2 regions of the Thalassospira permensis NBRC 106175 genome follow, and region 2 is predicted to be linked to the other one. Evidence: riboswitches for the same ligand, from Rfam matches in the RefSeq annotation. Region 2 holds a riboswitch; the other holds the start of a gene.
What was found. A riboswitch is a leader RNA that binds a small molecule or an ion and turns the genes downstream of it on or off. The one in region 2 is predicted to bind glycine.
Positions count from the first base shown of each region.

Region 1: another riboswitch for glycine. It lies ahead of gcvT (glycine cleavage system aminomethyltransferase GcvT); the one in region 2 lies ahead of SMB34_RS12770 (L-serine ammonia-lyase).

Region 1 is NZ_AUNC01000001.1:172,420-187,378, reverse strand. It holds gene SMB34_RS00720 (protein-disulfide reductase DsbD family protein) at 1-2,065, shown strand, start outside; gene SMB34_RS00715 (peroxiredoxin) at 2,293-2,775, shown strand; gene SMB34_RS00710 (hypothetical protein) at 2,860-3,264, opposite strand; gene SMB34_RS00705 (protein phosphatase CheZ) at 3,475-4,380, opposite strand; gene gcvPB (aminomethyl-transferring glycine dehydrogenase subunit GcvPB) at 4,583-6,079, opposite strand; gene gcvPA (aminomethyl-transferring glycine dehydrogenase subunit GcvPA) at 6,076-7,431, opposite strand; gene gcvH (glycine cleavage system protein GcvH) at 7,435-7,806, opposite strand; gene gcvT (glycine cleavage system aminomethyltransferase GcvT) at 7,898-9,010, opposite strand; glycine riboswitch at 9,068-9,170, opposite strand; glycine riboswitch at 9,174-9,297, opposite strand; gene SMB34_RS00675 (hypothetical protein) at 9,533-10,087, opposite strand; gene ispH (4-hydroxy-3-methylbut-2-enyl diphosphate reductase) at 10,353-11,300, shown strand; gene SMB34_RS00665 (homoserine kinase) at 11,333-12,307, shown strand; gene rnhA (ribonuclease HI) at 12,314-12,757, shown strand; gene SMB34_RS00655 (putative bifunctional diguanylate cyclase/phosphodiesterase) at 13,003-14,959, shown strand, end outside.
Region 2 is NZ_AUNC01000023.1:183,661-198,619, forward strand. It holds gene SMB34_RS12740 (hypothetical protein) at 53-244, opposite strand; gene SMB34_RS12745 (RNA pyrophosphohydrolase) at 331-927, opposite strand; gene SMB34_RS12750 (divergent polysaccharide deacetylase family protein) at 966-2,429, opposite strand; gene SMB34_RS12755 (S41 family peptidase) at 2,531-3,835, opposite strand; gene SMB34_RS12760 (murein hydrolase activator EnvC family protein) at 3,832-5,181, opposite strand; gene gpmI (2,3-bisphosphoglycerate-independent phosphoglycerate mutase) at 5,159-6,751, opposite strand; glycine riboswitch at 7,026-7,125, shown strand; glycine riboswitch at 7,129-7,256, shown strand; gene SMB34_RS12770 (L-serine ammonia-lyase) at 7,327-8,742, shown strand; gene SMB34_RS12775 (dihydrofolate reductase family protein) at 8,895-9,428, shown strand; gene SMB34_RS12780 (hypothetical protein) at 9,435-10,091, opposite strand; gene rlmH (23S rRNA (pseudouridine(1915)-N(3))-methyltransferase RlmH) at 10,194-10,652, opposite strand; gene rsfS (ribosome silencing factor) at 10,735-11,124, opposite strand; gene SMB34_RS12795 (nicotinate-nucleotide adenylyltransferase) at 11,179-11,787, opposite strand; gene SMB34_RS12800 (glutamate-5-semialdehyde dehydrogenase) at 11,784-13,070, opposite strand; gene SMB34_RS12805 (ABCB family ABC transporter ATP-binding protein/permease) at 13,377-14,959, shown strand, end outside.

The sequences.
Region 1 (14,959 bases), on a different contig from region 2:
TCTTGAATTCGAACTTAAGCCCGACTGGAAAATCTATTGGCGCAGTGCCGGGGATGCCGGTTTCCCGCCGCAACTCGACTGGACCGGATCAACCAATATCGGCGACGGTCAAATCCGCTGGCCCGCCCCGCATCGTTTCTCGATCTTTGGGCTGGAAACCTTCGGCTACAAGGATCACATCATCCTGCCGATTGATGTCCCGGTGACCGATCCCGCACAGGCCGCCCATATCGAGCTTGATGTCGATTATCTGGTCTGTAGCGACGTCTGCATCCCGGCACAGGCAAACTTCACCCTCGATATCCCCGCCAGCCTTTCGGATGGCGCAAACGGCGATACAGCAGGCATCAGCCGCTTTGCCCACGATATCGAAAAATTCGCATCCCGTGTGCCGCTTCGCGGGGACAATCTGCCGATGTCGGTCACCGATATCTGGCAGTCGACCGCACAATCAGGCGAAAATGACCAGACCGTCCTGAATGTCGCGATCACCGGCCTTGATCAGACCGCATCCGACCCGGTCGAAATCCTGATCGAAGGCAATGTCCGCCTTGGCTTTGGCGTGCCGGTCCCGACCGCAACCGATGACGCAACCGGCACACAGCAGTTCCGGATTCCGATCTATGGCCTGAAAGACGATCAGACCACGATTGGCGATGACGTGATCGTCACCGTTATCGCCGGCCCCCTTGCCATCGAACAGGACCGTCAGATTGCCGCCGCGCCGTCTGGCACAAGCAGCACAAGCAGCACCACCAGCAGCAGCAGCAGCAACGCGACGTCCAGCCCCAGCATCGCCACCACCAGCCTGTGGTTGCTGGGCGCGCTGGCCCTTCTGGGCGGGTTTATCCTTAATTTCATGCCCTGCGTCCTGCCGGTCCTGTCGCTCAAGGTGATGTCGGCGATGAAGGCCCAAGGTTCTGAGCGCAGTGCGACGCGCCGCGGCTTCCTTGCCAGTGCGGCGGGCATCATCACCTCCTTCTGGCTGATCGCGGCCGTCCTGATCGCCATCAAGCTTGCCGGTGGCACGATTGGCTGGGGCATTCAGTTCCAGCAACCCCTGTTCCTGACCGTGATGACGATCATCGTGGCCCTGTTTGCCTTCAATATGTGGGGCCTGTTTGAAATCAATGGCCCGGCCGAACTCGGCAATGCCGCCAACGATACCATCACCGCGCGCGAAAAATCCGGTCACCATCTTGGCGGTCACTTCCTGACCGGCATGTTCGCAACCCTGCTGGCAACGCCGTGCTCCGCCCCGTTCCTTGGCACGGCGGTCGGTTTCGCACTGGCCGGAAGCAGCTTTGACATCTTCTGGATATTCACCCTGCTCGGCATCGGGCTGGCCGTGCCCTATCTGGCGATTGCCGCCCGTCCCGAAATCGCCCGCCTTCTGCCCAAACCGGGCCGCTGGATGGGCTTTGTCAAAGGCATTCTGGGCGTGGCCCTTGCTGGCACCGCCATCTGGTTGCTGTCGGTTCTGGCCGTGCAGATCGGGATGGCCGGGGCGATTGCGGTTGGCATCGCCCTTGTCATGGCCGGTATTCTTTTGTTTGCCCGCCATCGCTCGACGGTGCAGAAACGCAAATATGTCTTTACCGCACTCGCCACCCTTGGCGTGCTGGCCGCCCTGTTCGCACCGGGCTTTTCCAAGGCCCCGCTCAAGAACACCACATCGCGCACCAGCACCGAAACCCTGCCGTGGCGGCCCTTCGCCCCGGATGAAATCGCCCGCCATGTTGCCGATGGCAAAACCGTGCTGGTCGATATTACCGCCGAATGGTGCGTAACCTGTCAGGTCAATAAAAAGCTGGTCCTTGAAACCGACGATATGACCGCTGCCCTGACCGCCGATGACGTCATCCTGATGCAGGGCGACTGGACCCGTCCCGATCCGGTGATTTCGCAATATCTGGCGGGTTATGGCCGCTATGGCATTCCGTTCAATGCCGTATTCGGGCCCAAGGCACCGGACGGTGTTCTGCTGTCCGAACTGCTTGGCAAACAGGAAGTCCTTGATGCCATCGCCCGCGCATCTGGTGGTACCGACCTTGTGAAAAAGTGATGTGATGCACATCTTTTCGGGATCACGATAAACCGTGACAAAGATTTGAAACCATCGAAACCCCAACGGATATGATTGAAGATCAACCCGTTTTGCTGTTTGATGGCCCTAGAGCCTTTTCCGTTGGGTTTGGCGAACAAAATCGCTTCAATCCCAACGGAAAAGGCTCTACCCAATCACCAGAACAAGGGCGGCAATCAAGCCCCCCGCATGACGGAGAAAACCCCATGACCATCGAAGTCGGCAGCAAACTTCCCGAAGTCACACTTTTCCGCGCCACCGCCGACGGCCCCGAAGCCGTCAACACCAACGAATTTTTCGCCGGTCGCAAGGTCGTTGTCTTTGCCGTGCCGGGCGCTTTCACCCCGACCTGCTCGGCCAAACATCTGCCGGGCTTCGTTGCCAATGCCGATGCCATCAAGGCAAAGGGTGTTGATGAAATCGTCTGCCTGGCATCGAACGATGCCTTTGTTCTGAACGCCTGGGCAAAGGCCGAAAATGCCGGTGAAAACATCACCATGCTGTCCGATGGCGACCTCGCCTTTGTCAGCAAGACCGGCCTTGAACTGGACCTGACCGGTCGCGGTCTTGGCAAACGCGCCAACCGCTTTGCCATGATTGTCGATGACGGCAAGGTCACTGATCTTGCGGTCGAAGAACCCGGTGCCTTTGACGTGTCGAGTGCCGAAACCGTGCTGGGCAAACTCTAAGCCCGAAACACCTGCAAAAAGCAAAAAGCTCCGCCTGATCCGCGGAGCTTTTTATTTTGATGCCGCATCCTTGGGGGCAGGCCCCTAACGCGGCAGCAAAACCGGTATTGGTTCTGACCGGCTGTCAAAATCGCATTCAAAAGTCGGGTCGGTGTGTTTGGCAATGAAATGCACCACACCTTCGCGGAAATCTTCCTTGATCGGCGACCAGCTCATGAAGACACCGCCGCGATTGTCATATTCGCGAATGTCACGGTCATGGGACAGTTCAACAAAACTGTGGCCCAGATCTTCGGTGGCCCCGGCGACCAGCCATGACGGTTTGATCCCGCCATGCCACAGCAGATAGACACCGCCAACATTGTCAAGTTTCAGCTCGCTGAAATCATCGATCATGAACAGGCGATAATACTCGCCACGCGGGCTTTTCCGCCATTTGATATCTTGTGCCTTTGGCTGGCGCAAAGTGCCAAGCGACCAGAATCCCATTTCATCCTCCAAGCGCACCAAAACGCGCGCAACTGCACGTCACACGCATCCCAACGCTGCTTTTGTTTTTATGAATTCCACTATATCGGAAAACCGTAAACTTTTGGTTGACCGATTACAAATCGCGATATCGCAAAATCCTGTTCTTAAACAAGACTTATTCTGGGTTTCAACCCTGAATATAAGACGCGTACCCCGATTTGGAAATACTCAGTCGAACAATTTGTCGATGTCGTCCTGACTGATCCCCTCGCCTTCCAACTGCGGACCATTCAGAAGATCGTCATCCTCGTTCTTCGGCGTCCCGTCATCATTTTCGGGAACCGGCAGATCGGTAAAGGCATCCTCGCCCCAGATCAGGATCATGTTGTGAACCCGTTCTTCAACGAATTCAAGGGTCCGAACCACCTTGTTGATGCGCTGGCCGGTGATGTCCTGGAAGTTACAGGACTCGAAAACCTTGGTGACCAGAAACGCGATCTGTTCGACATGTTCGGCCACAAAGTCGGATGGTGCCGAATTTTTAAGCGTCATCGCCAGATCGTCGATCTGTTCGGCGGATTCAAGGATCGTATGCGTTGCCATTTCCGTATCCTTGATGATCGCATCAAGTTCGGTGGTCGCACTGACAAGGCGGTCATCCTCGGCCTTCGGATGACGCAGCGACGCGATCTGCATCTTCGCCCTGTGAATATGTTCGTTCATTTCCTCGATCTGCTTGCGGATCAGTTCAAGGTCGTCTTTGTCCGGTTCCGACGCACCCGGACGATTGCTATGGGTAAAATTGCTGCTGACCGGATCGGGCAATACATCCATCGCATCGCCATCCGATCCCGGTGCGATATGGGCGGCATCAATACTGCCCCCGGCACGCACCGCATCGCGCAGTTGGGCGACTTCCGACCTCAGGGCACGAATTTCATCAAGTACAGCCTGATTGATCCCGGATGCCTCAACGGTCGCAGCCAGTTTCGGCGCTGGCAATGGCGCACCTGCACCCATACCGGTTTCAAGCGTCGGATCGAAAAAGGAATCCGACCAATCTTCCACCACACCACCCGAACGTTCTTTTAAACGGCGTTCTGCGGTGAAAACCTTCTGCACGCGACGTGTCATGGCTGACTTCAATCCTCCGGCAACGGGCTTGACCCGATCCCTGTTCCCCCGATCACCCACCCCCGTGGTCAGATGATCACATTAAAACGAGTATAAGGGTCCAGATTGCTACAAGTCCAATGGGTTTCAAGAACAAGCCTTTGAAAAAGAACACCCCGGCCAGATGACCGGGGTGCGCAAAAAGGTTATGTTGCGTTGCAAATCAAGCAGTTTCAGGCATCCAGCGCAAAACCGGCTTTCTTGCCGCCGCCGTTTCGTCAAGACGACGACGCGGTGTCAGATACGGCGCATTTTTAAAGAATTCCGCATCGCCCGATTCTGCCTTGGCCACCAATGCCAGCACCGCATCGCAGAACTGATCAATCGATTCCTTGGTTTCGGTTTCCGTCGGCTCGATCAAAAGCGCACCATGCACCACCAGCGGGAAATACATGGTCATCGGGTGGAAGCCCTCATCAATGATCGCCTTGGCAAGATCCAGCGTCGAAACACCGGTATCTTTCAGGAAATCATCGTCAAACAGCGCTTCATGCATGCAATAGCCGGGGAATGCCACGCTCAGCTTGTCTTTCAGACGCGCCAGCAGATAGTTGGCATTCAGCACCGCATCGCCCGATGCCTGACGCAATCCATCCGCACCGTGGCTTTTCATATAAGCCAGCGCACGAATGAACATGCCCATCTGGCCGTGGAACCCTTTCAGGCGACCGAACGGCTTGTTGCCATCCTTCTCGTCTGCGGTTTCCACCAGATGGAATGTCTCGCCCTTGCGCACGACATAGGGGATCGGTGCAAACGGGGCCAGTGCCTCGGAAAACACAACCGGACCCGAACCCGGTCCACCGCCGCCATGCGGGGTCGAAAAGGTCTTGTGCAGGTTGATATGCATCGCATCAATGCCAAGATCGGCCGGGCGTACCCGTCCGACAATCGCGTTGAAGTTCGCCCCGTCGCAATAGAAATACCCACCGGCCGCATGGACCAGATCGGCAATCTTGCGAACGTCGCGTTCAAACAGGCCACAGGTATTCGGGTTGGTCAGCATGATCCCCGCAACATCGTCGCCAAGCTTGGCTTCGAACGCCGCAAGGTCGACACGGCCATCTTCGGTGGCCGGGATCGAATCAACCGTGAAACCGCACGCTGCGGCCGTTGCCGGGTTGGTCCCGTGGGCCGATTCCGGCACCAGAACACGACGACGGTTTTCACCGCGCGCATCAAGGGCCGCCCGGATCGCCATCATGCCGCAAAGTTCGCCCTGTGCGCCCGCTGCTGGCGACATGGCAACCGCTGGCATACCGGTCAGAACCAGCAACCAGTGTGCGCAACTGTCAATCAGTTCAAGCGCGCCCTGCACCGTGCTTTCGGGCTGCATCGGATGCAGGTCGGCAAGACCGGGCATCCGCGCAACCTTTTCATTCAGGCGCGGGTTATGTTTCATCGTGCACGAACCCAGCGGGAAGAAGCCGGAATCGATGCCAAAGTTTTTCTGCGACAGGCGCGTGAAATGACGCACAACCTGCGGCTCGGACAGGCCCGGAAGACCGACATCGCTATCGCGATCAAGGCCGCCAAGGCGTGATTTGATGCCCGCTGGCTTCGGAAGGTCAACACCGGTACGCCCCGGTTCGCCCATCTCGAAAATCAGCTTTTCCTCAAGCACAAGGCCACGGTTACCGGTATGGGTGGTAAAGCTCATGCCAGCACCTCCTTCAATGCAGACGCAAGGTCCGCGATGTCTTCGTCGGTGTTGGTTTCGGTCGCCGCCACCAGCATGTAATGGTCCAGATCGTCCCGGTTCGGATACAGGCGCGACAACGGAACCCCGCCAAGGACACCCTTGCCAACCAGGGCCTCGACCACCTCGGCTGCCGGTTTGGCAAGCTTGACGGTGAACTCGTTAAAGAAGCTGTCATTGACAACTTCCGCACCCGGCACCGCATTGATCGCATCGGCGGTCTTGCACGCGGTTTCATGGTTAAGCGTTGCCACACCACGATACCCGTCTTCACCCAGAAGGCTCATATGCACCGTAAAGGCCAACGAACACAGACCGGAATTGGTGCAGATGTTCGATGTCGCCTTTTCGCGGCGGATATGCTGTTCACGCGTCGAAAGTGTTAGAACAAAACCGCGTTTGCCGTCCTGATCGACCGTCTCGCCACACAAACGACCCGGCATCTGGCGTACCAGTTTGCTGGTCGTGGCAAAAAGCCCGACATATGGCCCGCCATAGTTCAGGTTGTTACCAATCGACTGGCCTTCGCCGCAAACGATATCCGCGCCAAAGCTGCCCGGCGATTTGATCGCGCCAAATGCCATGGCCTCGGTAAAGACCACGATCAGAAGCGCCCCCTTGGCATGGCACGCATCCGCAAGCTTGGTGTGATCCTGAATGCGTCCGAAAACGTCCGGGTACTGCACCACCACACACGCCGTCTGATCATCAATCAGATCGTCAAGCTCGTCGGCGGTTGCCTGCTTTTCCGGGTGCCCGTCACGACCGGCAACTTCGGTATCGCTATACTGGCAATAGGTTTCGGTGACTTCACGGTAATGCGGATGCAAGCCACCCGACAGAACCGCTTTCTTGCGGCGCGTGGCCCGGCACGCCATCAGAACGGCCTCCGCGCACGACGTTGCCCCGTCCCACATCGATGCGTTGGCCACATCCATGCCGGTGATCGATGCCACCTGGGTCTGGAATTCGAACAGATACTGCAACGTCCCTTGCGCGATTTCCGGCTGATACGGGGTATAGGCCGTCAGAAACTCACCGCGCTGGATGATGTAATCGACCGTGGCCGGGACATGGTGGCGATACGCCCCCGCCCCCAGGAAACTTGGCACGCTGGCCGTGCCCATGTTTTTGGCGGCCAGTTTCGCCATGTCGCGCTCGACCTGCAATTCACCAAGATGATATGGCAGATCGACCGGCTCGGACAGCAACGCGCCGTCGGGCACGTCGCTATATAACTCGTCAACGGACCCGGCCCCGATGGTTTCAAGCATCGAGGCGCGATCCGCACTGGTTAGCGGAAGATAACGCATATCTTAAAGGCCTTCGACAAAGTCTTTATACGCAGCTTCGTCCATCAGCTCATCAAGCTGGGACTCATCGGAAAGTTCCATGCGGAAGAACCAGCCATCGCTTTCCGGGGCTTCGTTCACCAGTGCCGGATTGTCATCAAGCTCTTCGTTGGCTTCGACAACGACACCATCAAGCGGCGCATAAACGTCGCTGGCGGCCTTGACCGATTCGACAACCGCCGCATCGCCATCCTTGGTCAGCTTTTTGCCAACTTCCGGCAGCTCGACATAAACGATATCGCCAAGCGACTGCTGGGCGTAATCGGTAATGCCAACGGTCGCGACACCGTCTTCATATTCAACCCATTCATGTTCCTGCGAGAATTTTTTAGCCATGGTAATTCGTCCCTGTAAGATCAGTTGTCTCTAAAATCTCGGTATCTTTTGCGGGCCGCAAACGCTGCCCGAACTCTTTTTTTTCTGATGATCAGCCGCGATAGTAACGATGTGCCGCAAACGGCAGCTCGACGATTTCCGCCGGGCGTGCCTTGCCGCGCACCATCAGATCGACTTTGGTACCCGGGGCGGCAAATTCAATTGCGACATATCCCATCGCAATCGGGCCATCCACGGTCGGGCCGAAACCACCGCTGGTGATTTCGCCAATTTCTTCGCCGTCACTGTTCAAGACCGGCGTATGTTCACGCGCCGGGGCCTTGCCTTCGGGTTTGATCCCGACACGTTTGCGATCCGCGCCATTGGCAAGCTGATCAAGGATGACATCCGCCCCCTTGAACCCGCCTTCTTCGCGACGACGCTTGTTGATGATCCAGTTAAGGTCGCCTTCGACCGGGGTGGTCGTGGTATCGATATCGTTGCCATACAGGCAAAGACCGGCTTCAAGACGCAGCGAATCGCGCGCGCCAAGGCCAATCGCCTCGACCTCGTCCTCTGCCAACAACTTGCGCGCCAGATCTTCGGCGCGCTCGTTCGGCACGGAAATCTCATACCCGTCTTCGCCGGTATAGCCCGACCGAGTGACAAAGCACGCGATACCGGCAATATCGATCTCGGCAAAGCTCATGAATTTCATCTCGGCAACCGAGGGTGCAAACCGCGCCAGCACGCGGGCGGCATCCGGGCCCTGCAATGCCATCAATGCGCGGTCATCAATCTCGATCAGCTCCACACCGTTATCCAGATTGGCCCGCATATGGACAATGTCATCATCCTTGCATGCGGCATTGATCACCAGAAACAGGCTGTCGCCCGCATTGGTGATCATCAGATCATCCAAAATCGTGCCATCGTCATTGGTGAAGGCGGAATAACGGGTGCGGCCGGGTTTGAGGATCGCGATGTCACCGGGTACGAGCTTTTCAAGCTCGGCGACGCGATGTTCGCCGGTCAGGCGGACCTGCCCCATATGCGAAACATCAAACAGACCGGCCTTCGCACGGGTATGCAGATGTTCGCCCTTCACCCCCAGCGGATATTGCACCGGCATGTCATAACCGGCAAACGGCACCATCTTGGCACCCAGTTCCACATGCAAATCATAAAGGGCGGTTTTCAGCAGTTCGGTTTGATGATCGGCCATCAAGGTCTCCAGACAGGCGTTGCGAAACATAGCCGACCAGTGGCCAACCACGTCCCCCTCTGTCTTGGAGCCTGAAAGAATCACAGCCGGTTTGAATACCGGTCTGCTTACATCTTCGGCGAGGCGCACATCCATGTTCGATGCCGCCTGCTTTCCAGAGTCCCATCTCCCCGCGGTCCGTTTGCCTGAGAGTTTCCGGGGTGGTTGCTCCTTCGGCGTCCGCGCAATCCCTATCGATGTAATCACGCACATCAATCAAGACCGTGGCACTCTCCCACGGGGATCATTTGGGTATGCCTCCTTATACGGATTTGAATCCGACCAGACCAGCCCCAAAAATCATATCCTCTCCACCCCATCCATTGGTATGAGGATTAAAAGCCCTTTTTTGCCCCTCCGGCAAATGTCCATTATTTTGTATGAGGATTACCGAAAACGAACTTTTGTTCAGAAACGAAAATCCCGCCACGCGAGGCGGGCGGGATTTGATTACTCACTAAAAATGAATAATAGGCCGGATTATTAATTTTTTCCGAAGCGTCGATTGTAATCAAGCTGATCGGCACTCAGCTGGAAACCAAGGTAAATTTCATAGTCCGGACCGGCCCAGATATCGTCCAGCGGCACGTTCAAAGTCACCTGCTCGTCGCGATACCGCGCCAGGTTCAAATTGCTCGGAAACGCCATGTCGACATCAAACAGATTCTTCTGGATAAACTCGCCAGACGGGTCCTTAAGGGCTACGAAATACTGGAGTTTTGCGTTGCGGCCCTGTGCGGCCGGGCCCAGTTCGGCATTGATCACCGGGCTGATCACGACGTTCAGGATCTTGTCATCAAGGTCATAACCGCAATCACCCAGATAACCGCCAAATTCGGCTTCAAGGATCACATCGGTCAGGTCCTTGCCCTGACCGCTGAACTGCACCAGTCGGGCGGTATCATTGGGCAGGAAGGCCCGCGGACATGCCGGAACCGGCTGCTCTTCGAACGGGTTGCTGCTGCACGCCGCCAGAAAACCGGCAAACGACACCAAACCCAATGCACAAACACGCCGCAGTCCGTTCGCAATCGTCATCCAAGCCTCTATAGAACTGGTCAAATTCGCGGTCATCCCCCACCATGGGCACAACCGCGCGCAGTCTATTCGCTCCGATATGGCGACACAACCCGCTTCCGTTTCAAATCGCGGTATGGGGCGTAAATACATGGCCGGACATAGCTGAACATGCATCTTTACACGGTGTCTGTCATTGCGTGCACGGTGCTGGCGGGTTATGTAACGAAGACATTTGAATAATCGCGGCGATATGCCGCGCATCATGAACATTCGGACCCGTATCATGTCTGACAAAGCCGACCTTCGGATCATCCTTGCCAACCCGCGCGGTTTCTGTGCGGGGGTGGATCGTGCGATCGAGATCGTCGAAAAGGCGCTGGTAAAGTATGGCGCGCCAGTCTATGTCCGCCACGAAATCGTCCACAACAAATTCGTGGTCGACCGCCTGCGCGATATGGGCGCTGTTTTTGTCGATGAACTCGATAGCGTCCCGGATGGCGTGCCAGTAATCTTTTCCGCGCACGGTGTGCCGAAATCGGTCCCCGAAGCCGCCGAAAGCCGCCAGCTTGAATATCTTGATGCGACCTGCCCGCTGGTGTCCAAGGTCCATCGTGGGGCTGAACGCCACCATGCAGATGGCAAACATATCCTTCTGATCGGCCATGCCGGTCATCCCGAAGTCATCGGCACCATGGGGCAGTTGCCACCGGGCAGCATGACCCTGATCGAGACCGAAGAAGACGCCGAAAACCTTCAGGTCGAAAACCCCGAAAACCTTGCGTTTGTGACCCAGACCACCCTGTCGCTGGACGATACGGCCAAGATCATCTCGATCCTGCAACGCCGCTTCCCGGCGATCGAGGTCCCGAAAAAAGAAGACATCTGCTATGCGACCACCAACCGCCAGCACGCGGTCAAGCTGATCGCGACCGATGCCGATGCCATTCTGGTTCTGGGCGCGCCAAACTCGTCAAACTCGAACCGTCTGGTCGAAGTCGCCAAACGCGAAGGATGTGACCGTTCGGTTCTGGTCGAACGCGCCAAGGATATCGACTGGTCCAAGCTTGACGGTATTTCGACGCTTGGCATTACCGCGGGCGCATCCGCCCCGGAAATCCTGGTCGAGGAAGTCATCGATGCCTGCCGTGAACGTTATAACGTCACGGTCGAAACCCTGACTTTGACCAATGAAAACGTCACCTTCAAGCTGCCCCGCCAGCTTGCCAGCTAACCCCGCCCTGATGCAGGAAATCCGGATATCCCATGGCCGTCTATACCGACGTTTCTGACGAAGATATCGCCCGTTTTGTTGCCGAATACGATATCGGCACCGTGATTTCGTTCAAGGGAATCGCCGAGGGTGTCGAAAATACCAACTTCCTGCTTCAGACCGATCAGGCATCCTTCATCCTGACCCTGTATGAAAAGCGTGTGAACCCGGATGACCTGCCGTTTTATCTGGGCCTGATGGATCATCTGTCGGCCAAGGGGCTGAATTGCCCGACACCGATCCACGGCAAGGACGGGGTTGCGTTACGCCGTTTGTGCGGACGTCCGGCCGCCATCACATCCTTCCTGAACGGCATGTCGCCACGCCGGATCATGCCCCATCACTGCACCGGGCTTGGTGCAGCACTGGCGCAACTGCACACCGCCGGTCAGGATTTCGACATGTATCTTGGCAATGCGCTAAGCGTTACGGGCTGGCGCCCGCTGTTTGAAAGCTGCCGTGCCGATGCCAACGGCGTTCAGCCCGGCCTTGAAAAACTGATCGAGGATGAACTGGCCTTTCTTGAAGCCAACTGGCCCCATCAGTTGCCTGCGGGCGTGATCCATGCCGACCTTTTCCCCGATAACGTGTTTTTCTTCCCGGGCAAGGATGACGTATCGGGCCTGATCGATTTCTATTTCGCGTGCAATGACCTTCTGGCCTATGACATTGCGATCTGCATGAATGCCTGGTGTTTCGAACCTGATAACAGTTTCAACGTCACCAAGGCCCGCAACCTTCTGTCAAGCTATGGCAAGGTGCGTGCATTGTCAGATGACGAACTGGCCGCCCTTCCGATCCTTGCACGCGGGGCGTCTTTGCGGTTCCTGCTGACCCGTCTTTATGACTGGATCAACACGCCCAAGGACGCGCTGGTTACGCCGAAAAACCCGCGCGAATACATCAATAAACTGCGTTTCCATCAACGGATCGACAGTGCCAGTGCCTATGGCCTGGGCGAGGAATAGAATTACATGACCGGAACGGACAATAAACGCGTCGAAATTTATACCGACGGCGCGTGCAGCGGCAATCCCGGCCCCGGTGGCTGGGGCGCGATCCTGCGATTTAATGGCGTGGAAAAGGAAATGTCGGGCGGCGATCCGGAAACCACCAACAACCGCATGGAAATGATGGCCGCCATCAGCGCGCTTGAAGCGTTAAAGCGTCCCTGTGTTGTCGATATCTACACCGACAGCAGCTATGTCCGCGACGGAATTACCAAATGGATTTTCGGCTGGCAGAAACGCGGCTGGAAAACGGCGGATAAAAAGCCCGTCAAAAATGTCGAGCTTTGGCAAAGGCTTCTGGAAGCTCTTAAAACGCATAAAGTTGAATGGCACTGGGTCAAAGGACACGCCGGACACCCGGAAAACGAACGGTGCGACGAACTCGCCCGTCAGGCCGTGCCGAAATAAACCCGCCCTAAATAAGAAATCCGAAATAAACTGGCATACAAGTGCTTGAAGCTGCTGCACTTCGATCCAAAATAGATGGATCGGATTGCTTTTTGTGAACGCTATATGAAAAAAATGAAATCAAACTTGCTTTTGGGCTGACTTCCAGATTGAGTAACGTCAGTGTCAGGGGTGTTGGACCCCATCCTAAGGTCGGGTATGGTTGCCATTAACTAGTCGATAGTGGGTGCCGAGGAGAAATACGCTTGTCGCGCGGATCGTACGGCTTTTTACAACGGAAGTCGCTTAGCAGCCGATTGCTTTTTATCGCGCTGCCGCTGGTTTCCTTGTTCTCCCTCGCGCTGTTCGTTGTCTTCGGATACGTCAGTTACACGGTTCTGCGTGACGACCTGACTGAAAAAATCGAACAGACCGCCGACATCAATGCCCGCGTTCTGGCGACACCGTTCTGGTATCTGGATGTCGACAATATCGAATCCGCCCTGAATGCCATGAGCCGGGATCGCGATATTGTCGCCGTGCTGGCACTGGGTGCTGACGGCACCGAATTTGCCCATACCGGCGTGTCACAATCCGAACTGAACGACACCCTGCGTCTGTCACGGCGCGTGTTCTTTGAACGCAATAATGTGCGTCATGACGTCGGCGAACTTGTGATTTACTTCACAGAAGCCCGTGTTCAGGATTTGCTGTTCCGCCGGATGGTGATCGACATGATCCTGTTCGGTCTGCTGATTGCGGTTGTCGCCGCCAGCCTTCTGATCGCCAACAAACGGTCGATCAAGGAACCGCTGAACCGGCTTTTGCATTCCATCCGCATGACCAAGCATGGCCGCCTGCGCCGTCCGGTGGAATGGAACAGTTCCGATGAACTGGGTCTTCTGATTCGCGAATATAATGAAATGGTGACCCTGCAAGGGCAGGCACAGGAAGAAGCCCAGCGCAAACAGGCCCTTCTCGAAGCAACCCTTCACAATATCGGCCAAGGCATCTGCCTGTTCGATCAGGACCTGAACCTGATGGTCTGGAACGAACGCTATATCGAATTGCTGAACCTGCCGCGCGATCTGGTCAAGGAAGGCACACCGCTTTCCGATATCCTGCGTTACAACGCCGAACGCGGCGAATATGGCGATGTCAGCATTCAGGCCCTGATTTCCGACCGGGTGGCGATTGCGCGCCGTCGCGAACCGTACCGCATGGAACGCACCCGCCCGAATGGCCGGGTCGTTCAGGTGGACCACAACCCGATGCCCGGCGGCGGTTACGTTGCGACCTATACCGACATTACCGAACGCAAACAGACCGAAGCCCGCATGCGCCATCTCGCCGTGCATGACGTCCTGACCAGCCTGCCGAACCGCACCCTGTTCCTTGACCGTCTGCGTCAGGCATTGCTATCCGCCCGCCGGTTCCAGCGCGGGGTCACGGTGCTGTTTGTCGATCTGGACCGATTCAAGGACATCAACGATCACTTTGGCCATGATGTCGGCGATCTGATGATCCAGGAAATGGGGCAGCGCCTGTCACGGATCATCCGTGATTCCGATACCGCCGCCCGCCTTGGCGGCGATGAATTTGCCATCATCCAGACCGATGTGCAGAATATCGAAGACACCATCGCCCTTGCCCAGCGCATCATCGATGAACTTTGCCAACCATTCGATTGCCGTGGCATCCGCCTGCATTCAACCGCCAGTGTCGGCATCACCCTGTTCCCCGAAGACGGCGAGAATCCCGAACAGCTGGTCAAAAACGCCGATATGGCGATGTATGCCGCCAAGGCCGAAGGGCGCAACAATTACCGGTTCTTCCTGCCGTCGATGCACGAGAGGGTCAAGGAACGCAAAACCATCGAAGAAGATCTGCGCAACGCGCTCGAATATGATCAGCTTGAACTTTACTATCAGCCGAAAATCGACTGCCGCACCGAACGGGTTGTCGGCGCGGAGGCACTGGTGCGCTGGCACCACCCGGATCGTGGTCTGATCCTGCCGGGCGAATTCATTTCGGTGGCCGAGGAATGCGGCCTGATCAACCGGCTGGGCGCATGGGTTATGAACAAGGCCTGCCAACAGACGCAAATCTGGCGGGAAACCACATTGCCGGGCCTTCGGATCGCGGTGAACCTGTCACCGGCACAGTTCCAGGATGCCGAACTGGTCCGTTCTGTTACCAAAATCATGGATCAGACCCGCCTGC
Region 2 (14,959 bases):
TCCAGAAAGAAAACCTCAAAGGCGATGTCGACCGATATCTCGGCGGCAGACCTTATTTATGCCCGTCTTTTTCCAGCTGGTCATAATGTCCCTTGATCAGTGCGAACATGAACAGCACCGCGCCAAAGAACAATGCCAGGCCCACAAAATAGGAATATCCATCATGTGATCCCGAAGCATAGAACAGGCCGAAAATCCCCACCACAATCGTCAGAACACCGAAGATCAAGCGATCCGCACCCATCTTAGAACTCCTCTAAACTTCTGATGTATCTTGATTTTCTGCAATCTATCGATTTGAGCGTATTGATCAAGAAATAACGTGGCGTCTTATGCCGTCCCCAAATTTCGAATTCTTTGAGGTACATCACGAAAGATTTCGACAAGTTGCAAATAAACCGGTCTTTTGAACGGTACAATCAGATCGGGCAAAGTTCCGAAATCGGTCCAGCGCCATGCATCAAATTCAGGATGGGGAACATCAATTTTGATATGTTTTTCCTTACCCGTAAAGTGCATGGCAAACCATTTCTGTTTCTGGCCGCGATACTTGCCGCCAAATGCCTTGCCAATCAGGTGATCGGGTAAATCATAGGTCAGCCAGTCGGGCGTTTCGGCAACGATTTCGGCCTTGTCGGTGCCGATTTCTTCGGACAATTCGCGAAGCGCTGCCTGTTCGGCGGTTTCGCCATCATCTATCCCGCCCTGTGGCAATTGCCATGCGCCTTCAAACCCGATCCGGTTGCCGATCCAGACCTGTCCCTCGTCGTTAAAAAGTGCGATCCCGACACAGGGGCGATAAGGCAGGTCTTCTGCGGTCAGCGTTGATTTGTCCGTGCTGCCGGTTTTTATCTTCTGATCCCCGGCCTTCTGATCATCGCTGGCTTTGGCTGCCTTCTTTGATTTGCCGCCCGATTTCTTCGCCATCAATACCCCCTGACAAACCGCATACGGTGGCGGTGTCATCAATTTTCGATTGTTTCACTTTCGCCGTCACCAGTATCGGACGGGGCGGCATCCTTTTGGGCGCGTTCTTCGGCCAATGCGGCGTCACGCCGGGCGGCTTCCGCCTCGTCCGCAGACTGCGGTGTGACCTGCAATTTTGCAAGCGCCGAAACCGGTGCAAGCTGAACGCCCTGGCGGGCAAGTCGTGACGACCAGTTCCGAAGGCGCTGTATGGTCACCGGATAGGATTGCGCAATTCCGACGGCAACGCCGTTGCTTTTTGCCAGTTCGACCAGATCGTTAAGCCGGGCGTCGATTTGTCGGCGACTTGGAATTTCGTCGATCATGATGTTGCCAACGGCATTCGGACTATCGGCATTCGATGCCAATTGCGCGCCAAGGCTCACTGACCCGGAATTGGTACCTTCAACATACATAAGACCGGTCCGGTCGACGAATTCGATCACCGGACGGATGGCGCTATCGAGGCTTCCGAACTTCGACCCAAGATAACTGACGACACCCGCGTAGCCCGGGAACCGTGCGAGCAACCATTCAAGTCGCACAAGGTTTTCCCCTTCCGGCAGGCTGGTCAAAAGCGCGCGCGGACCGGGATCAGATAGCGGGAAGTCGATCGGCTCCATCGGCAACTGCAAGAATATCTCGTGGCCCATGGCGCGCGCATCGGCAGCGACCTGTTGCAGATTGTTGGCATAGGGCGAAAGCGCCAGCGAAATGTTCAGTGGCAAATCTTCGATTGCCGCCTTCGTTCTGGTGCTGTTCAGGCCTATACCGGTCACGATGATCGCGACATAGGGCTGGCCTTCAACCCGTTCGAAGGGCCGTTTATAGGCATCAAACGGCGTCGTGCCATCATCGGCAATCCGCGGAATACGACCGAAACTGCCTTCTTCATCCAGACCAGGAAGCGGAGCCGGGCGCAGGGGATCGGGTTCTATCGGCTGATCAAGTGCGCCTTCTTCGGCAAGGGCGGCGAGTTCTTCCGGGGTTGGTGTTGTCGTGCCATCCACTGCGCCCTCCTGACCGGGGGTGCCAACCAGATCGGAAACGCCTTCAAGCTGTCTGGCGATGTCTTCGGCACTTTGCGGATTGTTGGGATCACTAGCGGCTTTGGCCAGTGCTTCCTGTTCGGCGCGCGTGCGTTCTTCGACGTCGCGCACACCTTTGGCGATTTCTTCCTGAAGCTCGCGCTCGGTCCCGGGAACGGCGACGATGGTTTTGGGTGATCCAAGATGAAACAGCCGCCAGCCGGTTTCAGGATCAAGGATCGGGATAAGTCCGACACCCGCCGCGGAAATCGGGCTTAAAAACAGCGCAATGATCAGGAGTTTTGACAGCCACCAGCGCCGTGATGGCGGATGCTTGGGCAGACGTTCCCACTGAACCTCGATCGGCAGCTCGTTAAAGGGAAGATCCTCGTCCGACAGGGCGTCTGAAACATCATCTGTTTCAGGATTGCCCATGTCATCAAGAGGATCCCGTTCCTTCTTTCGGCCAAACCGTAAGGATTTTATGAGTTTCCTGATCACGAAAGGTCAGTCTCTTTCGGTCTGCGGATCGCACCTCACCCTTGCGGGCGGGGTGCGAACAGGGCGATGCCCCGGATCATATCAAGTGCACGGGACAGCTGATAATCTTCCAGCGCTATTTCCTCGGCAGCATTGCGGCGATCATTGGCATCGCTTTCGGCGTTGCTGATGGTTTCATCCTCGTTGCGCAATGCACCATTCAGATCGGCTTCGGATCGGCGCTGGGCGGCTTCGATGCTTTCGACACGGGCCTGCGGGACAATGATGTCAGGCACGATGCCGACTTCCTGGATCGATTTGCCCGACGGCGTGTAATAGCGTGCCGTGGTCAGACGCAGTGCCACATTGCCGGGCATCGGAAGGATTGTCTGAACCGATCCCTTGCCGAAACTGCGTGTTCCCATGATGACCGCGCGGCGGTGATCCTGAAGGGCACCGGCAACGATTTCGGATGCGGATGCCGAACCGTCATTGATCAGAACGATCATGGGAAGTCCGTCGGCAAGATCGCCCGGACGGGCATTGTAACGTTCGGTATTTTCGGTATCGCGCGGGCGGGTTGATACGATTTCTCCCTTATCAAGGAAGGCGTCCGAAACCGAAATCGCCTGATCGAGCAACCCACCAGGATTGTTGCGCATGTCAATCACAAGGCCCTTGATTTCCGGGCCGATCTGATCGCGCAACTCGGTGATCGCACGTTGCAGGCCGCTAAAGGTCTGCTCGTTGAATTTGGTGATACGGATATATCCGACATCATCCTTTGCTTCGGATCTAACCGACTGGATCTTGATCACGGCCCGGGTCAGGGTGACATCAAACGGTGCGGTTTCACCCTTGCGCATGATGGTCAGGATAATGTCTGTATTGACCTTGCCGCGCATCATTTCAACCGCTTCGTTCAGGCCAAGACCACGGATCGGTTTGCCATCGATATGGGTGATGAAGTCACCGGGTTGCAAACCGGCCTTTTCGGCAGGTGTGTCATAAATCGGGGAAATGACTTTGACAAAGCCTTCTTCCATCGTGACTTCGATACCAAGCCCACCGAATTCACCGCGGGTATCGACCTGCATTTCCTCGAAATTATCCATATTCAGATAGGAGGAATGTGGATCAAGCGATGTCAGCATGCCGTTGATGGCTGCTTCGATCAGCTGCTTGTCATCGACTTCTTCGACATATTTCGATTTCACCTGTTCAAACACATCGCCAAACAGGTTCAGCAGCCGATAGGTTTCGGCTGATGTTGTTGGTGAAGATTGCGCCAGCGCGGGCGAAGCAAGGCCCAAAGTCATGCCGGTAGCGAGTGCGAATACTGCCAATCGAGAGGTTTTCATCCACTTACCTTGCCGTTTTTCGAGGCCAGCCAGGGAAGCGGATTGATCGCTTCACCGTCATGGCGCATCTCCAGATAGAGTTTAGGCGATAATTCACCCATTATTCCAACAGGTTCACCCGCCAACAGATATTGTCCTACCACACTGTCGAGCCGATCAAAACCAGCGATAAGGCTATGGTATCCTTCGCCGTGTTCGATAATCAAGAGGCGGCCATAGCCACGGAAGGGCCCGGCGAATACAACTTTGCCGTCAAAGGGCGATACGACCTGCGCGTTTGGGCGTGTGTCGATCTCGATCCCTTTGGAATGTGTAACCGCCAGTCCGTCCGGTCCGCGGGACCGTTCACCAAACAATGTAACGACCTTTCCGCTTGCGGGCATACGCAATTGTCCGTGTGCCAGCGTGATCGAACTGCCGACAGAAAGCTCTTCATCATTTGCCGATGGCGCCTTGCTGGCAGGGGCTGTTTTTTCCGCAGGGGTGGCGGGCGGCTCGTTTCTGGCAATTGTCGATGGGGCCGGGGCCGGTTTGGGTTCTGTGCGCTTGGCGATCTGGCGTTCCGGTTTCATGCGGGGTTCGGGAACGCCTTCCGCCCGCTTTTTCAGGCTTTCCAGAAGATCGCCCAATGATTTTGCCTCGGTCGCCAGTTCATTGACGGCGCGCGATGCCATTTTGGCCTCGGCCTCGGTTTCCGAACGCAGTTTGCGCTTTTCGTTAAGCAGGGCGGCCAGTGACTGGCGCTCTGCCTGTAATTCTTTGGTGGCGGCTGCCATTTCGCTGCGGCGCGTTCGGATGTCTTCGCGAAGGGTGCCAATTTCTTCAAGCTCGGCGCGCAAATCGCGCGCATGCTGTTCAACACCGGGTAGGGCGGCCTTTAACAGGATGGCTGACCGCAATGTATCCTGCGGGCTGGTCGGAAGGGCGATCACAGCTTCGGGCGGGGTGGTCGACAAACGCTGCAAGGCCATCAGGATGCGGGCATATTGCCCGGCTTTGTCTTCAAGGCTGGTGGCGGCCCGCTTTTCGCGCACTTCAAGTTCGGCAAGCTGATCTTCAAGATCGGTCAGGGTTGTTTCAAGGCGCTGGGCGCGTCTGGCGACCGAAATGGCTTCGGATTGAAGCGCCTGTTCCTCGGTCCAGAGTTCGCGCGATTTACGCGCCAGGAATTCTTCCTGCTTTTGCTGCTCTGACAGCTGGCTTTCAAGTTTATCAAGCTGACTGTCGACCTTGCGTAGCGACTGGGCAAAAGACGGCGCTGCCCCGCCCGCGATCATGGCTGCAATCACAGCCAGCGCAGGCAGGGCGGTCTTGGAACGCAGATCAGTTCGCAAGAAGCGCATCATTCCCTTTCAAACCCTTGATCAACGGTTTGCCGGACATTTCCGCCGGTTGCGGTAGCCCGAGAAGCTGCAACAAAGTCGGTGCCACGTCGGCCAGGCGACCATTTTCCAGTGTCGCGCCTTCGGGTCCATTCACCAGAATGGTCGGCACCAGATTAAGCGTATGCGCGGTGTGCGGCTCGCCGGTTTCCGGATCCACCATCATCTCACAGTTCCCGTGATCGGCGGTAACGAACATCACGCCGCCCACCGATTTAACCGCATCAACAACCTGCCCAAGGCAGGTATCGACCGCTTCGGCGGCCTTGATAGCGGCGGACAAAATGCCGCTATGGCCGACCATGTCGGGGTTGGCAAAGTTCAGAATGATCGCATCATAGGTTTCAGCCCTGATCGCCGCCACCAGCTTTTCGGTCACTTCCGGGGCCGACATTTCCGGCTGCAAATCATAGGTCGCGACCTTGGGCGATGGCACCAGAATACGGTCTTCGCCCTCGAAAACCTGTTCTTCGCCGCCGTTAAAGAAGAAGGACACATGCGGATATTTTTCGGTTTCCGCGATGCGCAACTGCTTCATGCCAGCCCTGGAAACGACTTCACCAAAGATATTTGGCAACACCTGCGGCGGATAGATCGCATCCATATATTTTGCATGGTCGGATGAATATTCAACCATACCGGCCTGCACGGCAAATCTGATCGGGGTGCCACGGTCAAACCCGTCAAAGTCCGGTGCGCAGATCGCGGCCAGAATTTCACGCGCGCGGTCGGCCCGGAAATTGGTCATCAAAAGTCCGTCGCCGTCTTTCATGCCGGCATAATCGCCAATCACGGTCGGCAGAACGAATTCATCCGTGGTGTCGGCATCATAGGCTGCCCGGATTGCGGCTTCGGCACTTTCAGCGGTGCGGCCATCGGCGTAATTCTTGCCCTTTACCATCGTGAAATAGGCTTGGCTGACGCGTTCCCAGCGATTGTCGCGGTCCATGGCGTAATAGCGCCCGGTGACGGTTACGATTTCAACATTGGCATCACCGATCAGTGCGCGGAATTTTTCAAGGAATTTGGCGGCACTTTTGGGGGCGGTATCGCGGCCATCCAGATAGGCATGGATTTTTACCTGCACACCGGCCGATGCGATGATTTTGGCAAGGGCCGCCATATGGGCCTGATGGGAATGCACCCCGCCTTCGGACAGAAGCCCCGCGATATGACAGACACCCCCGCTTTCTTTCAGCTTGGCGATAACCTTTTTGACGGTATCGGTATCGGCGATCGAACCGGTTTTGACAGCCTCGTCAATTTTTGGCAGTTCCTGCATCACAACCCGGCCGGCACCAAGATTCATATGGCCGACTTCGGAATTGCCCATCTGCCCTTCGGGCAGGCCTACATCAAGACCGCAGGCTTTCAGAAAGCCGGTCGGATTGTTGGCATAAAGCGCGTCCCAAACAGGGGTATTGGCCAATGCAACCGCATTGTCCTTGCTTTCCTCGCGATAACCCCAGCCATCCAGAATGCACAGCACCACCGGACGCGGGCGCTTTACGGTATTTGATACAGTCACAATCATAATCCCACGAAGTAAAGTACACGAAATAAGGTAAAAGGCTGAATTACCGGTAAAGATGGTTATTTTCCGGTAATTTTGCCATCCGTACAAAGACGCCGGGCGCGGTGGGTCCGCCATCAGACGCTGCCAATCATAGCATTTTCAACGCGCAATCTATCATGAATGCCGGTATTGAACAGCCTTCCGACCGGGTATTTTTTGTGCGCTTGCAAAGTCGCTTTTTGACAAGGATCATCACCTGCCTGTAATCTCGGGCGTTACGGTGATACCTCGAATAACCGCGATGGGAGAGCCCGCTTTGATCCCGCGATCAGATCGGCGCCGAAGGAGCAATAGCCCCGAAAACTCTCAGGCAGATGGACCGTTGCGGATTGAGGCTCTGGAGAGAGAAAGCGGTACGGGGCCAATGCCCGGCACCATATTTCCACCGAAGGATGAAGCCATGGCGTCAAAGACTTCTTTGTTTTTGGCAACAGGGCGCACAATCTCAGGTCAAGGGACAGAGGGGGCAAGACACCGGTTCTATAACGTCATGTGGCATTGATCCGCATGACAAAGAGCCGTGGGAGGCCCATTTGACCGAAGAAAATAAGCAGCGTCCGCAAGACGTTAATCTTTCCGTTGTCGATCTTTATACCATCGGCATCGGCCCATCGAGTTCGCATACGGTCGGCCCGATGCGCGCGGGCTATCGGTTCTGTCTGGAACTCGAAGCCCGGAATCTTTTGGAAAAAATCGGCTCGGTAATTGTTGATCTTTACGGATCGCTTGCCCTGACCGGCAAGGGCCATGCCACCGATACCGCGGTGATCATGGGGCTTTCGGGGGAACGACCGCGTTCGGTTGATCCCGACCGGATCGCACCGACAATGGATGCGATTGATAAAGATCACGCATTACAGCTTTACGGCGCGCATCCGGTTGCCTTTAACCGTGAAACCAATCTTGTGTTTCACATGACCGAAAGCCTGCCTGAACATCCCAATGGCATGCGGATCACCGCCTTTGACCGTGACGGTGTTGTTCTGCACAAACAGGAATATTTTTCGGTTGGGGGTGGGTTTATCGTCTCGGGCGATGATCGCGGTGCGGAATATTCCGGCGATAACATCACACTGCCTTATCCCTTTTCCTCGGCCGATGAACTGATGGCGATCTGTAAAAAGGAAAAGCTGTCGATTGCCGAAGTCATGGCCGAAAATGAAAAAAGCTGGCGTGAACCTGCCGAGACCGAGGAATTTGTCGACCGCGTGCATCGCGCGATGATGGATTGTATTGAGCGTGGCTGCAAAACCGATGGCATCCTGCCCGGAGGGTTGAATGTCAAACGGCGTGCGCGCAAACTTTACCTTGAACTGACGGAACGGCCAGAAGCGGGGCTTAAGGACCCGTTGACCGTGATCGACTGGGTCAATCTTTATGCTCTTGCGGTTAACGAAGAAAATGCTGCCGGTTCGCGCGTCGTGACCGCCCCGACCAACGGGGCGGCGGGTGTTATTCCGGCCGTGCTGCGCTATTACGAACGGTTCGGGGCCAATGTGACACAGGGCAAAATACGCGAATTCCTGTTAACGGCGGCAGCCATTGGTTCGATCTATAAAAAGCGTGCGTCGATCTCGGCCGCCGAAGTCGGTTGTCAGGGTGAGGTCGGTGTGGCCTGCTCAATGGCGGCAGGCGCGCTTTGTGCCGTCATGGGCGGTACGCCCGAACAGGTTGAAAACGCCGCCGAAATTGGCATGGAACACAACCTTGGCCTGACCTGTGATCCGATTGGCGGTCTGGTGCAGGTACCCTGCATCGAACGCAACACCATGGGGGCGGTCAAGGCGATCAATGCTGCCCGTCTGGCAATGCGAGGTGATGGTCAGCATACCGTGTCACTCGATAAGGTAATCGAAACCATGCGCCAGACCGGCATTGATATGCAAAGCAAATACAAGGAAACCAGTCAGGGCGGGCTGGCGGTCAATGTCAACGTGGTCGAATGTTGAGCTGACAGTTTGAAATACCGACCAAACACCCTCGAAGCCGCCGTTTCGGGGGTGTTTTTCATCCGGCCTGATTCTTGCCACCTTGCGCCTGCAATCTGATATCATTGAGAAATCAAAAACGGGGCAAAGACCCCGAACAGGTTGGGCAAAGCATGAAAAAGAAACTGTTCCGCATCTATATCGCGGTCAGTCTGGATGGCTATATCGCGCGCGCCAATGGTGCTGTTGACTGGCTTGATCAATTCGATCCGGGCGAGTTCAATTTCGAGGGCTTTCTGGGCACCGTGGGAACACTGATCATCGGGCGAAAAACCTTTGATCAGGTGATGGAATTTGGCGACTGGCCCTATGAAGATCGCCGCACGATTGTCCTGACATCGCGCGATTTGCCCGATAACCGCCCGGCCAATACAGAGGCCTATGGCGGTAGTCTTGTGGAACTGGCAAGCCAGCTTCGCGATGACAGGTCCGATACCGGCGATATCTGGATCGTCGGTGGGGCCAGTGTTGTGACCCAATTCCTGTTTGGCGGCCTTGTCGATCAGCTTGAAATGTTCATCATCCCCGAAATTCTCGGTGATGGCATCCGGCTGTTTGGCCGGGATGCTGTGGGCACGACACTGAAACTGGTGGCATCGGAGCACTACAAGTCCGGTGTCGTGCGCATGCAGTATGGTTTGCGTTAAAGCCGGTTACTTAAGCGTTTCCAGTTTTTGGGCAATCTTTGAGGAAAGTTCGCGTAGGGCATTAACAGCACTGCTTTGCCAGTCGCTGTCGAGGACCATCTGCATCTTTTCCTGATAGCTGTCGGTGACTGTAACCGGTTCGCCCTTGTTCAGTTCGTTGCCCTTCAACGTCACTTCGGACTTGTTATGCACCGTGACCTGCCAGAAACCGGGTTCGAACCATGACCAGAACTTGATCAGGTCGGCATCGACGGAGTCGGCGCTGTCATATTCGGCGTCCCCCGGTTCAAGAACACGGTATCCGGCCTGTTTGAAGCCGTTGGAGATTGCCTTGTTGACAGCATCGGCAACGGTTTTGCCTTCGGGTAGCAAAACATCCCCCAGTGCCATTCCATAGGTGTTGCGTTTGCGGGCATAGGCACGCGATGTAAAGGTGACATCATCAATCTCGTCATTCGACAGCGACGGGATATCCGGTGTTGACGGATCAATCTCGAATTGGCGTTTGTCTTCGACCGAAACGATTTTAACGGCCGGCCCAGTCGCCGGGTTCTCAATTTTGGCCGGTTCCTGAATTTCGACAACGCTACGCGAAGCTGCGCACGCGCCGGTCAGCATTGCCAAACCGATAGCGGCGGCAATCTTTAAGTATCTGTTTTGCATCGTTAATTCCCCTACTCAAACAGATAGAGAAATACCCATGGACAAATTTTGAAACAACTTATCCAAGAGTGGGGGAACCAATGCTTTTGGTGACTTTGAGGATTATTCCCGGTGATAGGGATGGTTGGTCTGGATGGCGTGGGCGCGGAAAAGCTGTTCGGCAATCAGGGCGCGGACCAGCATATGGGGCCATGTCGCCTTGCCAAGTGACCAAAGCGTATTGGCGCGTGTTTTGATGGCGTCCCCATGCCCGTCGGCCCCGCCAATGGCAAAGGCGATATTTCCGGCATATTGATCGATCCAGCCTTCAAGCTTTGCGGCAAAATCGATGGAGCCATATTCGCGGCCATGCTCGTCAAGTGCGATCAAAAAGGCACTTTCGGGGATGACGCCCAGTAAAAGCTCCGCCTCGCGGTCTTTGAGCTGATTGGGGGGCAGCTTTTTCTTCTCTTCGACTTCCCGCACGGCAAAGGGCCAGCGCAGGCGGGCTGCGTAATGGTCAAAAAGATCTTTCTCGGGGCCGTTCTTCATCCGGCCCACTGCCGCAAGGGTAATTTGCATCTTTCCGATCTGGCTCCGGCCCGCAAGGGGACCACCGATGGCCAATCCCCGCGGTGGTCAGGGCAAACCGGGGCGGACTGTATTAATACAGTCGCGCCGCCTGCTGTTTAAGCGCCGGATTTTCAACGCCCCACATCTGTTCTATGTTGTAGAAAGCGCGAACTTCCGGGCGGAACAGATGGACGATGACATCGCCGGCATCAACCAGAACCCAGTCGCCCTGTTCCTTGCCTTCGGCCTGGGCACGGCCCTGACCTGCTTCTTTCAGCTTTTCGACAATATGCTCTGCCATCGACGCCACCCGTCTGGAGGATGACCCGGTTGCAATGATCATATGATCGGCAAGGGAGGTTTTATCGATCAGATTAATGGTGACAAGGTCTTCGGCCTTGTCGTCTTCGAGCGTGCTCTGGATAAGGGCAAGAAGCTCGCCCGGGGTCAGAGTCTTTTTTGCGGTACCTATGGTCGCCACCTCAATTTACGCAAGAGAGCCCGATCCGTTTTGGATCCGGGGAACTCCCGCCGGTCAAACCTGCCATCTGCCTTCGGCGCGGATTGCGGTCGAAGAAGCCGGATGGCGCTTTATTGGCAGGTAAACCCAGGCCGGAACATCGAGATCGGCCAGCAAACCCGCCCTGTCCGATGGGATGCGCCAGCGTTCCATACGCTTGGCTGCCGTCCCGGACAATGCCTTGTTAGAATACCCCTCGCGGTCAAGAACCGCAATGGGAGCGCGCAAAATCAACCTGTCCCACCATTTCCATTTATGAAACTGGGCCAGATTGTCCGCCCCCATCAGCCATACGAACCGCGTTCGGGTAAAACGACGCTGCAAAGCTGCGAGAGTGTCGGCCGTATAACGGGTTCCCAGTTCTGATTCAATTGCAGAAACAACAATGCGGGGATGCTTTGCCATCATCAGCGCCGAATCGAACCGGTCGGCAAGGTCGGCCATACCCTGGGCGGGCTTGAGCGGGTTTTGCGGCGACACCAGCCACCAGACTGCATCAAGTTGCAGGGTTTTCAAGGCTTCCAGCGATATATGCAGATGCCCTTCATGGGCCGGGTTAAACGACCCGCCCAGCAATCCGACGCGGGGCGGGGCACTATGACTTCTGGGCGTCGAAAAACTCATGGGCGGGTCTGGCCGGTGCCGCGCACGATGTATTTATAGCTGGTCAGCTGTTCGACTCCGACCGGGCCGCGTGCATGCAGCTTGCCCGTCGAAATGCCAATCTCGGCCCCCATGCCAAATTCGCCGCCATCAGCAAACTGTGTCGATGCATTGACGATCACGATGCCGGAATCAACACCATTGAGGAACGTCGCGGTCGCATCGGTATCCTCGGCCAAAATGGCGTCGGTGTGATGCGATCCATATGTGTTGATATGGTTGACCGCTTCTTCGACGCCATTGATGACCTTGATCGACACAATGGCATCAAGATATTCGGTGATCCAATCATCGTCCGTGGCAGGCAGGATGCGGGTGTCTGCCTTTTGCGCGCTGGCATCGCCACGCATTTCACATCCCTTGTCGGCAAGGGCCGCGGCAATTTTCGGCAACAGATCATCGGCAACCACCTGATCAATCAGGATGGTTTCGGTCGCACCGCAAATGCCGGTCCGGCGCATCTTGGCATTCACCACGATATCGACGACTTTGGTCACATCCGCACTGGCATGGACATAGGTATGGCAAAGCCCTTCCAGATGCTTGAACAGGGGAATCCGACTTTCATCGGTAATGCGCGATATCAGCGACTTGCCGCCGCGCGGGACGATGACGTCGATGTAATCGGACAGTTTCAGCATCTCGCCAACGGCGGCGCGATCCGTCACCGGGATCATCTGAAGCGCATGTTCGGGCAAACCGGCATCGAGAATACCGGCAAGCATGCAGTCAAAAATCGCGCGGGATGAATGGAAGCTTTCCGAACCACCGCGCAGGATGGCGGCATTGCCCGATTTGATGCACATGGCACCGGCATCGGCCGTCACATTCGGGCGGCTTTCATAAATGATGCCGATCACGCCAAGCGGCACAGACACGCGCGCGATATCGAGCCCGTTGCGTTCGGGGCTCCAGCGGGCAAGTTCGCGACCCACCGGATCGGGAAGGTCGGCAACTGCTTCGACCCCGGATGCCATGCTTTCGATGCGTGCAGGGTCAAGCGCAAGACGATCAAGCAATGCTGGCGTCAGGCCCTTTGCACGGCCTGCTTCCATGTCGCGTGCATTGGCGGCCAGAATGATATCGGCATTTTCGCGCAATTTGCGTGCGGCGGCCTTAAGGGCAGCGGTTTTTGGTTCGGACGGGACCTGTGCCAGTTTCAGCGAAGCTTCACGGGCATTGATGCCCATGTCGTGCATCAGTGCTGCGATGTCCTGGGTTTCGATGCTGGCAAGTGCCGTCATGGTCCTGGTTCCGTTCCTTGAAGATGTCCCGCAGGCCGGAATTCCCGGGGCGGGCTTATCGCAATTTTATCGACAATTTGACAAAATATCCCTCTGACCGCGTAACTGCAATCATCTAGGAACGATAAATCAATGTTTTGCGAACTATTCCGTAGACGGCAAGACATGCTTTCTTGTCCGACTTGCTTGCCAAATCATTGATTACGGGCCATCTGTTGTTTTGGGAAAGCGGGACGTCAATCGGAAAGCCGGGGCTGTGTCGGACACGTCACATGGTACCCACCAGGGGATGAAAACTTGAAAAATATGGGTGATAGCCAGCCAACAGCCCGCGCTGAATTTGGTGTTGTTAGAACTTTTCTGCCATATCTTTGGCCGCGTGGCGAGTTCGAGCTCAAGGTTCGTGTGGTTATCGCCCTGCTGTTTCTGGTCGGGGCGAAGGTCGCCAACGTTTATGTCCCTGTTTTGTATAAATACGCCGTCGATGCGCTTGACGGCGGTGGCAAGGCCGGTGCTTCGTCCGGTGGTGCCGATGCGACATCTCTGATCGTGGTGCCGGTGGGGATGATTGTCGCCTATGGGCTGGTGCGGGTTTTATCCTCGGCCTTCGGGGAATTGCGCGATGCCGTCTTTGCCAAGGTCGCGCAACGTGCCATCCGGACATCCGCCCTTGGCGTTTTTGAACATTTGCATGCCCTGTCGCTTCGGTTCCATCTGGATCGTCAGATGGGCGGGCTCTCGCGCGCGATTGAGCGCGGGGTCAAGGGGATTGAATTCCTTTTGTCCTTCATGCTGTTCAACATTCTGCCGACCCTGCTTGAAATCTTCATGGTGTCGGGCATTCTGTGGGTGCTTTATGATTTCTGGTTCGCGCTGATCACGTTTGTCACCATCGTGATCTATATCGCGTTCACCCTGATCGTGACCGAATGGCGCATGAAGTTCCGCCGCGAAATGAACCAGCGCGATGACGAAGCCAACACCAAGGCCATCGACAGTCTGATCAATTATGAAACGGTCAAGTATTTCAATAACGAGGATCACGAATCCCGGCGTTACGACAATGCCCTGCGCGGTTACGAAACGGCGGCGGTGAAGTCGCAGGAATCCCTGTCCAAGCTCAATATCGGGCAGGGTGCCATCATTGCGGTTGGTCTGGTTCTGAACATGCTTCTGGCGGCCAAGGGTGTTCAGGATGGCAACATGACCATTGGCGACTTTGTGCTGGTGAACACCTATTTGTTGCAGCTTTACATGCCGCTAAACTTCCTTGGTTTTGTCTATCGGCAGATCAAACAGTCGCTGACCGATATGGAACGCATGTTTTCGTTACTCGACGTCGAAAAGGAAGTCGAAGACAAGGACGGGGCACCTGCGTTGGTTTGTGCGGATGCGGCAATCCGGTTCGAGGATGTCAAATTCGCCTATAACCCGGATCGTCAGATTCTGAAGGGTGTCAGTTTCGAAGTTCCGGCGGGCAAAACCGTTGCTGTTGTCGGGCCAAGCGGGGCGGGCAAATCGACCCTGACCCGCCTGATGTTCCGTTTCTATGACGTCTCGAGCGGTCGGATCACGATTGACGGGCAGGATATCCGCGATGTGTCGCAGACATCCCTGCGCCGTTCGATCGGTATCGTGCCGCAGGATACGGTCCTGTTTAACGATACGATTGCCTATAACATCGCTTATGGTCGCCCCGGCGCGGAAGAGGCGGAAATCACCAATGCTGCCAAACTCGCCAGCATCGATGGCTTCATCGCCGCCCTGCCACAGGGTTTTAAAACCATGGTCGGCGAACGCGGGCTTAAACTTTCCGGTGGGGAAAAACAGCGTGTATCGATTGCGCGCATGTTGCTGAAACGCCCGAAAGTCATGATCTTTGACGAGGC